DNA from 4 places in the Paraburkholderia sp. BL6669N2 genome. Region 4 is predicted to be linked to each of the others. Evidence: predicted binding sites of a transcription regulator. Region 4 holds the regulator's gene; each other region holds the start of a gene.
What was found. Region 4 encodes LexA, which represses DNA repair genes until DNA is damaged. Its sites were predicted from a motif close to ACTGTATNNNNATACAGT; they were not measured.
Positions count from the first base shown of each region.

Region 1: a site for LexA is predicted at 1,670-1,687, ahead of B0G80_RS11075 (PA0069 family radical SAM protein). Genes of this name have one in related genera too.
Region 2: a site for LexA is predicted at 1,618-1,635, ahead of B0G80_RS04955 (putative DNA modification/repair radical SAM protein). Genes of this name have one in related genera too.
Region 3: a site for LexA is predicted at 1,923-1,940, ahead of imuA (translesion DNA synthesis-associated protein ImuA). Genes of this name have one in related genera too.

Region 1 is NZ_QUNA01000001.1:2,432,836-2,436,040, forward strand. It holds gene B0G80_RS11070 (NINE protein) at 1-462, shown strand, start outside; gene B0G80_RS11075 (PA0069 family radical SAM protein) at 479-1,624, opposite strand; gene B0G80_RS11080 (Lrp/AsnC ligand binding domain-containing protein) at 1,731-2,219, opposite strand; gene B0G80_RS11085 (D-amino acid dehydrogenase) at 2,387-3,205, shown strand, end outside.
Region 2 is NZ_QUNA01000001.1:1,100,731-1,103,935, forward strand. It holds gene B0G80_RS04940 (DnaJ family domain-containing protein) at 1-242, opposite strand, end outside; gene B0G80_RS04945 (hypothetical protein) at 502-735, shown strand; gene B0G80_RS04950 (2'-5' RNA ligase family protein) at 780-1,385, opposite strand; gene B0G80_RS04955 (putative DNA modification/repair radical SAM protein) at 1,648-2,856, shown strand; gene B0G80_RS04960 (UdgX family uracil-DNA binding protein) at 2,866-3,205, shown strand, end outside.
Region 3 is NZ_QUNA01000001.1:3,870,599-3,873,803, reverse strand. It holds gene B0G80_RS17690 (DNA polymerase Y family protein) at 1-1,271, opposite strand, end outside; gene imuA (translesion DNA synthesis-associated protein ImuA) at 1,201-1,908, opposite strand; gene B0G80_RS17680 (hypothetical protein) at 2,088-2,297, shown strand; gene B0G80_RS17670 (putative Na+/H+ antiporter) at 3,038-3,205, opposite strand, start outside.
Region 4 is NZ_QUNA01000001.1:467,793-470,997, forward strand. It holds gene B0G80_RS02100 (DUF2939 domain-containing protein) at 1-343, opposite strand, end outside; gene B0G80_RS02105 (hypothetical protein) at 445-789, opposite strand; gene lexA (transcriptional repressor LexA) at 895-1,545, opposite strand; gene B0G80_RS02115 (sulfate ABC transporter substrate-binding protein) at 1,860-2,900, shown strand; gene cysT (sulfate ABC transporter permease subunit CysT) at 3,060-3,205, shown strand, end outside.

The DNA of each region.
Region 1 (3,205 bases), 2.0 Mb from region 4:
ACCCTTGTCTCGACTTCCCCGCGTTTCAGATCCAAGACGATTACCGCCGCACTGGCGTTCTTCTTCGGTAGCCTCGGCGCTCACCGGTTCTATCTGTACGGCATGCGCGACATCTTCGGATGGGCACATGTGCTCGGCACGCTGATCGGCATTCCGGGGGCCATGCTCCTCGTGGCGAGCGAACGCGCTTCGATGCTCGGCTGGGTGCTGGCCTTTCCCGGCGCGATCTCGCTGCTCGCCGCGTTTCTTGCCGCGATCGTCTACGGGCTGCGTCCGGACGAAAAGTGGGACGCGCAATTCAACGCCCAGACCCAGCGCAAAAGCCGCTCCGGCTGGACGGTCATTTTCATCGTGATCTTTTCGCTGCTGATCGGCGCCTTCCTGCTGATGACAGGTCTCGCCATTTCGTTCCAGACGTACTTCGAAAGCCAGGTGCAGGCGGCCAAAGCGCTCTCGCAATGATCCGCCGCGCGTCGCGCTAGAAAAGATTCAGTTGAGGATCGTCGTGTGCCGGCTTATCGGCACGCGGCACGTCGACCGGCCGAAAGTGCGACATATCGAGAATGCCGCGGTCCCGGCGGTTCAACCCCAGACGGCGCACCGCCTTGTGGAATCGCTGCTTGAGCAGATCCGCCCACAAGCCCTCACCTTTCATGCGCGTGGAGAACGAAGAGTCGTAATCCTTCCCACCCCGCATGTCCCGCACGCGACTCATCACCCGATCGGCACGATCTGGAAAGTGCGCCGCGAGCCAATCCTTGAAAAGCGGCGCGACTTCCCACGGCAGACGCAGCACGATGTAGCTCGCGTTGCTCGCGCCGGCTTCCGCGCAGGCCTCCAGCACGCGCTCCATGTCCGGTTCGGTGACGAACGGAATCACCGGCGCGATGCTGACGCCGACCGGAATGCCCGCCTCGCTCAACATGCGGATAGCGCGCAAGCGCCGCGACGGCGTGGCCGCGCGCGGCTCGAGCGTGCGAGCGATCTCGGCGTCCAGCGTGGTGATGGTGATGGCCGCCATGAATTGCCCGCGCGCCGCCATGGGCGCCAACAGATCGAGATCGCGTTCGATCAGCGACGACTTGGTGATTGCCGCAAACGGATGCTGACGTTCGCTGAGCACTTCGATCACCCTGCGCGTGAGCCGCAGATCGCGCTCGACGGGTTGCCAGGCGTCCGTATTGACGCCCAACGCGATCGGCTCCGGCACATAGGACTTCTTCGACAGTTCCCGCTCGAGCAACTCCGGCGCATTAATCTTGGCGTAGATCCGGCTTTCGAAGTCGAGGCCCGGCGACAGTCCCAGATAAGCGTGCGTGGGCCGCGCAAAACAGTAAATGCAGCCGTGCTCACACCCACGATACGGGTTCAACGACACGCTGAACGGAATATCCGGCGACGCATTGTGCGTAAGAATGGTCTTGGCACGTTCTTCGAAGACCTGCGTGCGCAAGACCTTGGGCTCGTCATCGTCTTCCGGCGCCGACAGCCAGCCGTCGTCCACCGCTTCGCGCTGGTCGACTTCGTAGCGGCCTTGCAGGTTCGTCACCGCGCCACGGCCTTTGCGAGGCGCGGGCGGCGCGATCGGAAATTCGTTGACGAAGTGGGGGTCGGAGTCGGTCACGGCCGGAACACATAAAAACGCAAAATGGAAAAACGGCGCAAAACACCTGTACAAATATACAGTGTTTACGCCGTTTGTCGAGCCCCGCCGAGTGCTGTCGCGCGGATCAATCCCCTACCGGAATCGTCAGTGTTTCCTTGATCTCCTCCATCACCACGTAGCTCTTCGACTGCACCGCGCCGGGCAGTTGCAGCAGGATGTCGCCTAGCAGCTTCCGGTAATCGGCCATTTCGCCGATGCGCGCCTTGATCAGATAGTCGAAATCGCCCGACACCAAATGGCATTCCAGCACCTCGGGGATCTTCTGCACCTCCCGGCGGAACTGGTCGAACATGTTGCCGCTCTTGTGATCCAGCGTGATCTCGACAAATACCAGCAGCGCCGCGCCCAACTCCGGCGGATTCACGCGCGCGTGGTAGCCGGTGATCACGCCATCGCGCTCCATCCGCTTGACGCGCTCGATACATGGCGTGACCGACAGTCCAACCTGTTCGGCCAGGTCCTTCATGGCGATGCGGCCGTCCTGCTGCAGCAGCCGCAGGATCTTGCGATCGAGTTTGTCGAGGGCCCGGACCGGTTGGCGCTGTGTACGCATGGTGTTTTTGCTGAAAATCTTGAAAATACAATAACAAAACCTGCCTGACTGTTAATAGTATAGCGGTTAACACTGGGCGATCCGCGATACACCTTGTTAATCGAACGAATTCCACCGAATCGACAAGCGCACCGTCCTCAGACCTCATTTGAATACCTGGAGCATCTATGCGAGTCGTCATTTTGGGCAGTGGCGTCGTCGGCGTGACCAGCGCGTATTACCTGGCGCGCGCGGGACACGAAGTGACCGTGATCGATCGCGAGGCCGGCCCGGCGCTCGAAACCAGTTTCGCCAATGCCGGCCAGATCTCGCCGGGCTACGCGTCGCCGTGGGCCGCGCCTGGCGTGCCGCTGAAGGCCGTCAAGTGGATGTTCCAGAAACACGCGCCGCTGGCGATCCGCCTCGACGGCACGCAATTCCAGTTGCAATGGATGTGGCAGATGCTGCAGAACTGCACGTCGTCGCGCTATGCGGTGAACAAGGGGCGCATGGTTCGCCTCGCCGAATACAGCCGCGACTGCCTGCAAGCGCTGCGCGCCGAAACCGGTATTCAATATGAAGGCCGCACCGGCGGCACGCTCCAGGTGTTCCGCACCCAGCAGCAATTCGAAGGCGCCGCGAAAGACATCGCCGTGCTGCAGGAAGCCAATGTGCCGTATGAATTGCTGTCGCCGGCCGAACTCGCGCGGGCCGAACCGGCGCTCGCCGCGGTGTCGCACAAGCTGACCGGCGGTCTGCGCCTGCCGGGCGACGAAACCGGCGACTGCCAGATGTTCACCACGCGCCTCGCCGCGCTGGCTGAGGAACTGGGCGTCAAATTCCGCTACAACACGCCGATCGACGCACTCGCAATGGCCGGCGACCGCATCGCCGGCGTGAAGTGCGGCGAAGAACTGGTGCGCGCGGATTCGTTCGTTGTCGCGCTGGGCTCGTATTCGACCGGCTTCCTGTCCGGTCTCGTGAAGATTCCGGTTTATCCGCTCAAG
Region 2 (3,205 bases), 630 kb from region 4:
GTAGCCCGGTCGCTCACGGCATTCAACTCCGCTTGCAGGTCGCGCAACGCGCGCAACTGCTCGATAGCGGGCGGCACAAAGCCCGCGTTCTTCAAAATCCGGTTGGCGACGCGCACTTCTTCGGGGACCAAAGTATCGTCGTCCAGCGACAGCGGCGCGCCGGCGCCCGGTAACTCGTCGAATTCGCCTCGCGCGGCGGCGGCGGCAATACGCTGTTCGACTAACGCATCAAGCAATTTCATCTGCAATCCACTACGTTGCGGCCCAAGCATTCTATCAGGGCGCGCACGATCGTTCCGCTTCTCGAACCGACGAAACCTCCTACGTTTTCAGATTCCGCGTATTTGAGGGCGCACGGTCGTGCGCTAGCCTCGGCGATTCGTCCCCGCGGCACTTGCCGCTCCGTTTTCCATTGCCAAATCTGACAAAACACTTTCACCAGACGGCGCTCTGCACGCCTTCCCTCACCGCCCCACAATCATCCACGCCATGAAACCCCGAATGATCACTTCCAGCCGCAGTCACATCTCCATCGCTCCCCATGCCCGCATCAGTCCGCAGCCGGCGGCGGATCTCATCAGTCCAGGCAAGCGCACTCGAAAACCGTGGCTACCTGCGACGCTGGCCGGCGTCACCATGGCGTTCGCGCTCTCCGGTTGCGGCGTGTTCTGCGGTGGCACGGGCGGGAGCGGTGCCGGTTTCGCCGGCGGTTGCGCGACCGGAATGCGGTTCTAGCACGGCGTCCTTCGATAAGCCGCCGTCACCCAAGGCGACGCGCGCTAGGATTCGGCGCCGGTCAAAGTCCAGCGCGCCAACGCAACATGCCGCGTACGCCCGAGCAAGCTGTGCATCAACGCAAACTCACGCACGTTCCAGCAGACCGGCTCGACGGGGCGTGCCGCGGCCCATGGCATCCCATACGCCAGCGTGACGTGCGGTGTGTACTGCGCCGCGGACGAGACCGCGTGCTCACCCAACCCGGCGCTCTGCAACGCACGACCCAAGGCGTCGTGCAGTACGTGCAAGCCGGCGACGCCTTCGCCTCCGCCCAACACCAGCGGGCCCGGTCGTAGCTTCAAGGCAAAGCTGACCGCCGTGTCGAATTCGACGCTAAACGGCTCCATTCTGATCGACGCAGCCGCCTGCATCGCCGCATCGACTCGCTTTTGCGGCAAACCACCGGCGAAATTTCCCAGGTGATGCAAAGTGACGTGCAGACGACCGGCCGCAAGCGGCTTGCTTCGCGCGCGCGACTCCCCGCAAAGCTGTTGCGCGAGCTTCGAGATGCCGGCCGCGGTGGCGGTATCGGGAAAGACGGCGAAGAACAGGCCGTCTGTCGGCGTTGGCGGCGCCTCGAGCCCAGGCAGCCAAAGTTGTTCAGGCATGGCGTTCCTGACCGGATAAAGCCGGCATGTCGATGAATCTCCGTTCATTGTGCGGGCTCACCCGCGATAGCTGCTCTATCCAGACCGCTCGACTGTGCGAGTTTCGCGATCGCCTTTATCAAACCCGGTCGTTACTGAGATAGCTCCCCGTTGCAGGCAAAGGCAGCACAATTCCGCCCACAGCCGTTCCCCATAAAAAACCGCTTGCAGTCACCGCCTCCCCACGTACAATACTGTACATCCATACAGTACTGGTGGCAATGTGGAACTGCTCAAAAAGCTGGAAGTATTGGCCGACGCCGCGAAGTACGACGCGTCATGCGCAAGCAGCGGCGCGCCCAAACGCGGCTCGCGCGGCATTGCAGGCCTCGGCGCCAGCACCGGCGCGGGCATCTGCCACAGTTTCACGCCAGACGGGCGCTGCGTCTCGCTGCTGAAAATCCTGCTCACCAATTTCTGTTTGTATGACTGTCAGTACTGCGTCAACCGGCGCTCGAGCAACGTGCCACGCGCGCGCTTCACCCCCGAGGAAGTCGTCGACCTGACGCTGGATTTTTATCGGCGCAATTACATCGACGGATTGTTTCTGAGTTCCGGAATCATTCAGTCGTCGAACTACACGATGGAACAACTCGTGCGCGTCGCCCAGTCGTTGCGTGAGGATCATCAGTTTCGCGGCTATCTTCATCTGAAGACGATTCCCGACGCCGATCCGCAGCTGATTGCGCAAGCCGGGCGTTATGCCGACCGTTTGAGCGTGAACATCGAACTGCCTACGGACAGCAGCCTAGCGCTGCTCGCGCCGGAAAAGAACGTCCGCACCATCAAGCTCGCCATGGGCTCGATCCGCCTTGCGCAGGAAGAAGCGCATAGCGACGCCGGAGCGCCGAAGTTCACGCCCGCGGGCCAAAGCACGCAGATGATCGTCGGCGCGGATCAGACGAACGACAGCACGATCTTGCAGACCGCCGCGACGCTCTACGGGTCATACAAGCTCAAGCGCGTCTACTACTCCGCCTTCAGCCCGATTCCCGACAGTCCTTCCGCATTGCCGGCTCAGGCGCCGCCGTTGTTACGCGAACACCGGCTGTATCAGGCGGATTTTTTAATGCGCGGCTACGGCTTCAGTGCGGACGAACTGTTCGAACAGCCCGGCAACCTGTCGCTCGACATCGATCCGAAGCTCGCGTGGGCGTTGGCGCATCGCGAGCAGTTTCCGGTCGACCTGAACCGCGCGCCGCTGCGCATGATCGCGCGCGTGCCGGGCATCGGCATGCGCAACGCAAAACGTTTGGTGGAGTTACGGCGTTCGCGCCGGGTGCGCTACGAGGACCTCGTGCGGCTGCGTTGTCCGCTGGAAAAGATCAAGCCGTTCGTCGTGACGCAAGACTATCGCGCGGCGCTGCATGACACGTCGTCGGCCCGCCTGCGCCGGGTGTTGGCGCCGCCGGTGCAACTGGCGTTGTTGTGAAGCGTCGCAATGCGTGCCATCGTTATCGAAGACCATTTCGCCGCCTGGCGCGCCGCATCGCTCGGCGCTTTAGCTGATGGCCTCGCGCCGGAGACGATTGAATGGCGCATCAAACAGGAACCTGAGTTATCGCAGGAGCAGGCGCTGTTCGACTATGGCACGACGTCAGAGGAAGCCGAGGCTCGACCCACCGCCGTGCATGTTTCGAAGGAGCTGGCGGCGCTATTGCAGGACGCCGCCCTGTTCCGCGAATCACAGCGTTGGGCGTTTTTGTACAAGGTCCTGTGGCGCTGGCATCACGGCGACCGCGCGGCCGCCTCGCCGGCGGACGCGGATGGCGCACGCCTTT
Region 3 (3,205 bases), 3.4 Mb from region 4:
GGGCGGTGCTTGCGCATCAGCAGGCGGACGGGCGTAGGGAGCATCCAGGTCGGCCTAGGAAGTCCATCCGGGAGGGTGTCTGACTTTTTCTCCTGCGTGACTGGAATCCAGCGGTTTGCGATTTCGGGACGGTGGTCTGCCGTGGGCGCCGGCCGCAGAACGTTTTCCTCGCCCAGCCGCGCGACAAGCAGCTCGAGCAGCTTCTGATGGTCCTCTTTTGAGCCGCCCGGTTCAGGGAATAGCATGTCGGACGCCGGCGCCGCAGATTCGACGTTCGTAGCATCGAGGCGCAAAGCAATCATCGGCGCGACCAATTCGATGCGATGCAACCGTTCCTTCACCAGTCTGACCAGATGTTCTTCACGCCATGTCGGTTCGCCCAATGCAATGTTGACGATGGTCGGCTCAATCGCGTCGCGTCCGCGCTCATGCTCAAGTGAAAGGCGAACGCCGGTGACTGCGAGTTGCTTGGCGCAGAGCCACCCGCATAACTGCACAATCAGTCGATGCGCAGCGAACACTGCTCCGTCTGCGTGCTCAAGCCGGTCCGGCATCTCAAGCCGCGCGGAGAAGGTTGGCGGCAGCTCCAGCCAGTCGAACAGTTCGGGCGCCGTGCCGAAGGCCCGGTCGAGAGAATCCAGAAGGTGCTCGCCACACCGGCGTTGCAGCCCTGCGCGGGGCAGGCGCCGTATGTCCGCTATGGTCTCGCAGCCCAGACCATTAAACCAGTCGAAAAACGGACGGACTTCAGGGACCGCGGCCATTGGCAATGCGGACAGCCGATGCTCTAGCGACGCGAGTTTCAAAACTCGACGGTTCCCGTATTTCGCGAGCAACCAGGCACCCTGGCCCGTCGGGGCCGCGCTGATGCGCGCGGTGAAACCGAGAGCACCAAGGACGGCTTTCGCTTCACGACTCAATGCAAGCAAGCCACCGAAGAGGCGCAAACTCGCGCCGACTTCGACGACGACCGTCGCTTCGTCGAGCAGTGCGACTTCGGGCGAGAAACGCATCAGCGCGATACCAACCTCGCGCTGCGCAGCGCTTTCCCGGCAAATGTCGCGTTCATGCATCGCCGTCTCAGGGGACAGCGTAAGTACCCCACCGCGTTTCATTCCAAGACGCACGCCAGCCAGACGCGCAGTGGCATCTGCAATGACGACCCTGTCTTTCTCAAGCACGGCGCTGCCGTGAGCAGGTTCATGTGACCACTTCGGTCTGAAGACCTCGAGCGGCAACTTCGGCAAGTGGACGGCGAGAAAGACGCGCATGGCGGGAAAACAGAACAGGGGTTGGTTGAAGGGGAATCGACAGAGGCTCTGCGCGGGAGGGCCCTCGTCGTTTCACGATGTCGACGGTCAAACCCTCGGCTGATGGTCTGAGCGCGAGCCGCAGGAGCGCAGGCGACGCGTCCTGTGCACAGGCCAGCGGCCGCACCATGATGAACAGCGTTTCCGACGACTGGGCAGCAAGGTGCAGACGACGAAGCGAAGAAGCCTGGGCGTACTGCGTCCAGAAAATCAGTGCGCCGCAGCTGCCGGCGCGAAGAATCTGCTCCGCCGACCAGAGCGCATCCGCAGTTTTCTGCGTCTTCACGCGAAGCACCTGGTCCAGAGACAACCCGATGTAGCTGAGCCCCAAGCCGTCAGGGGTATGCGGTGATTGGACGAACGCAACCGGCCGGTTACCTGTGGCACTGAGGGCCGGGCGCAGGAGCCGGAGCTCACCCACGCCGGCTTGCTGGACCAGCAGGTCGACCAGCGCTCCTACTGGCCATCCGCCACCTGGCAGCTCTGCCGACAGCGCTGGATACCCAGTTTCGACAACCCTTCCGCGACTACGGGCGAGCTGCGACGCCCGCCATAGCGACGGGTGTATCTCCTCGGCAGAAACGGTAGCGGTAGACATTGGCAACCCAAAAACCTGTATATTTATACAGTATCGTACACGCAAATCCGTAGGAGTGAACTGACACTTTTTTGCGGCTTGAACGATGGACGCGCCCAGAAACAGTCCGTCGATGCCGCAAATGCGTTCGCTCGGAGGCTGATGTTGGCCGCATGCTTCATCCAGACGGAGACTTCAACATGAGAGCAGACGAATGGGTTCGGGAAGCCGAACGGGAATCAAAGCTTGTGGACGCCCTGTTCAAAGCGCGTCATCTGATTTCTATGCATAACGGCATGACGGTACGATGCGACGGTGAGGAATGGCCGCTTGATTTTGGTCAGGAACTGAAGGTGATTGACGCTACGTCGAAGATGGCAGGAATCGACACTGCACGGCTCAGGCAGTAGATACTTGTCGAGCCGCTCGAGTTTAGGCAATCATTGATGAGAAGCGGACGGAGGACCGACAAGGGTCGACAGATGCAGACTGACAGATACCGTGGATACACGCTGTGGGGCCATGCCATCCTTCAGCAGGACGACATCTTGCGACCGGAGCGCTTCGCCAGCAGCGGCACAATTATGCGCGACTCGAAGGTTGTAGCAGCGTCTGGGGTGCTCGACGCATTCGATACTCATGAAGAGGCAGAATCAGCAGGCCTTGCGTGGTGTCGCGCGTGGGTCGATAGCCACGGTTAATGCGGGAAAGGCGCTGCGCCGTCGATTGCGTGGGCTATCGTCGGGCGAAACATAGAGCGGGCCTGACGCAGCATTGCCGTGTCGCATTTGCTCGCTGGTCTCTTTGCGGTCAACGACAACTTATGCCGCCCAGTTCTACCAGTTCTAATTTAATGGACCTCGCTAAGGAGCACTGCCTAGCCCTATCGATGCAAGGCGTGGGGTTGGATGGCGCTTCAATATACGGCCGGCCAAGAATGGAGCCACAATGGCAGCCGAAATCGGTATCCGAGCAGCAAATGCGTCGTCTCCCTGATGTGTTTCGTTGGCTGCTCGTCGACGCGCCCCTGCGGCTGCAGTGGCCGTAGTCGGCCGAGGATTGGGATGCGAAAAAAGGCGACACGCCGGCTGACGTCAAGGCACATCTCAACGCTGTCTGTCTGCTGCATCTTGCAAGGCAAAAGGCGCGTCTACAGGAGCAGGAACGCGACGCCCGCTGTTATGGTCGGCAGAAGGGCGGCGCCAAGCAGTTTCATCGGACTCACTGCGCCTCCTGAAAACCGGTTTCCAAGTATCGCGAGGCCGGCCGGGTTCGGAGCATTTGCAATCACCGTCAATCCTCCGCCCGTCACCGCTCC
Region 4 (3,205 bases):
CCGGTGTGGCATAGGCATCCACGAGCGGGCCAATCAATGCGACGCCGATCATCGCGCCAATGGCGGCCAACGGATTGCCGTTGCTGTGCGCGCCAAGCCGGCGTGTCAGCAGGCCGGCGACCTGTTGCTTCAGGCTCTCACGCAACGCGGGGAAGTCGACGTACTGATTGACCGTTTGCGCGTCGCGCGCATCGGCCGCGCGTTTGAGATTGTTCAGCGCGATGTACGGCGACGCGTAAGCAAACCCCAGTGCGGCGATCACCACGATCACGATTAGCGTGACGATCAGCGGCTTTGTGGCGCCGCCTCTGCTGCCGCGTCGGGTATGTTTCGGAACTGCCATCGAGTGGGACTCTCCATCAGGTGTGATCTAACGTGGACCACGGCCACGCGAAAACGATCCCACGCAATGCAATCTCTCGCCGCCCGCTCAAGACAGGGTCATCACGACTCGAACACCGCGCCGTGGACGTTGGCTTCGTCGGCGATGCAGCGGTCGATCATGCGGCATACCGCGTCCATCGTGCCGACCATGATGAGACGCGACGGCCCGTGATAGACCCGCACCGGCGCGCGACGCGCCGGTTCGGCCGTATTCAGGCCGGAATTCAAAGACACGCGGGCAAACGCCGGCAACGACGAAGGCAAGCTCGACGCCGCCTCGGGCGAGTCGAACAGCGACGGTGTGCTGCGCGTGGCCGCCTCGATCAATGAGCAGGGCACCAGCTTGCGAAGGTGACGCAGACGACCGAACTGGCGAAAGGGCAGCAGGCGGGCAAGACGTTCCATGAGACTCTCCAGACGATGCAACGTTGATGCGGCGTTGATGCAGTGTCGATGCGACATTGACGCGGCTTTTTATTCTGTCGAACGTGCAAAAGGGTTAGAACGGGGTTAGAACTCGCCGGGGCGGATCAGCCCCACGGCGATACCCTCCAGCGCGAACTCCGCACTGCCGGTTTCCACGAAGATGTTTTCGTAATCGGGGTTCTCGGCGATCAGTTCGAGCCCGTTTGGCCGGCGCTTCAGGCGCTTGACCGTGACGTCGTCGCCCAGCCGGGCAATGATGATCTGGCCGTCTTTCGCTTCGCTGCGCTTTTGCACCGCCAGCAGATCGCCGTCGAAGATGCCCGCGTCGCGCATGGACAGCCCGCGCACCTTCAGCAGGTAATCGGGCTTGCTCGAGAACAGCGCCGGGTCGCACGCGTAGTGCTGCGAGATATGTTCCTGCGCGAGGATCGGGCTGCCGGCGGCAACGCGCCCGATCAGCGGCAGCGACAGTTGCATGATGCTGGCGTGCGGCAGCGTGAACTGGTGCGGCGAGTCTTCCGGACCGGCCAGCAGGCGAATGCCGCGCGACGCGCCGGCCGCGAGTTCGATCACGCCCTTGCGGGCGAGTGCGCGCAGATGTTCTTCTGCCGAATTGGCCGAGCTGAAACCCAGCTCGGCGGCGATCTCCGCGCGGGTGGGCGGAAAGCCGGTGCGTTCGATAGCCCTGCGGATCAGATCGAAAACCTGCTGCTGTCGTGCGGTGAGTTTGGTCATGGCGCCACTGTATGTATGAACAGGTGACTGTATTTTTATACAGTATTCGGCGCAATTCAAGCTTTACTTTAAGTTCGGGGCGAAGGGTGGCGTTCCAGCGTCGTCAAGCGATGTTTCAACACCCGTTTTCGCGCCGCAACGCCTTATCCAGCTGTCATTACCACTTTTGAGTATTAAAGAATGAAGAAACATTATTTTTAATGATGAAAGCCCTTCGATAGACTGGGCCTCCCGTTGACGTTCATGTGCACGTGACCGCGACGCAAGAAATGACACCACACGCTGTTTCAGCGGACAACGCGGAGAAAGTTGACATGAATCACCAAGGTACGGGGCTGGCAGGCAGGACGAAGAAACTGATCGCGGCGCTCGCATTGGGCGCGGCGGGCGCGCTCGGTGTGATGGCGCAGGCGCACGCCGCCGATACGACGCTGCTGAACGTCTCCTACGACCCGACGCGTGAGCTGTATCAGGACGTCAACCAGGCGTTCGGCAAGGAGTGGAAGGCGAAGACGGGCGAGACGATCACCTTCAAGCAGTCGCACGGCGGCTCGGGCGCCCAGGCGCGCTCGGTGCTCGACGGTCTGCAGGCCGACGTGGTGACGCTGGCGCTCGCCTACGACATCGACGCACTGGCGAACAAGGGTTTGCTGGACAAGGGCTGGCAGAAGCGCTTGCCGGATAACGCCTCGCCGTACACGTCGACGATCGTGTTTCTGGTGCGCAAGGGCAACCCGAAGCACATCAAGGACTGGGACGATCTGATCAAGCCGGGTGTGTCGATCGTGACGCCGAACCCGAAGACGTCGGGCGGCGCGCGCTGGAACTACCTCGCGGCGTGGGCGTACGCCGAGCATCAACCGGGCGGCAATGATCAGAAGGCGAAAGAATTCGTCGGCAAGCTGTACAAGAATGCCGGCGTGCTGGATTCGGGCGCGCGCGGCGCGACCACCAGCTTCGTGCAACGCGGTATTGGCGACGTGCTGATCGCATGGGAAAACGAAGCCTTCCTGTCGCTCAAGGAATTCGGTCCGGAGAAGTTCGAGATCGTGGTGCCGTCGGTCAGCATTCTGGCGGAGCCGCCGGTCGCGGTGGTGGACAAGGTCGTCGACAAGCATGGCACGCGCAAGGTCGCGGAGGCTTACCTGAACTTCCTGTATAGCGAGCAAGGCCAGGAGATCGCGGCGAAAAACTTCTACCGTCCGCGTTCGAACAAGGTGCCGGCCGAGCTGACCGCCAAGTTTCCGAAGCTGAAGCTGTACACGGTGGACAATTCGTTCGGCGGCTGGACCAACGCGCAGAAGACGCACTTTGCCGACGGCGGCGTGTTCGATTCGATCTATCAGCCGCAGTAACAGGCCCGCTGCCGGCAGGCAAAGGCATAGGCAAAGGCATAGACATAGGCAGCACGACGCGGCGACGCGTCACTCCCGAGCGCGCCCCATGGGGCGCGCTTTTGGCCGCCAGGGCCCGGCGGCCGGCAATACGAGCATCAACCTGAACGAGTAACGAGCATGACGACGTTGACCTTCCGAAAACCGAGCGCGTTGCCCGGCTTTGGCCTGACACTCGGCATCACGGTGGCTTATCTGAGCCTCGTGGTGCTGATTCCGCTTGCGGCGACCTTTCTTAAGACCGCCACGCTCGACTGGAGCCAGTT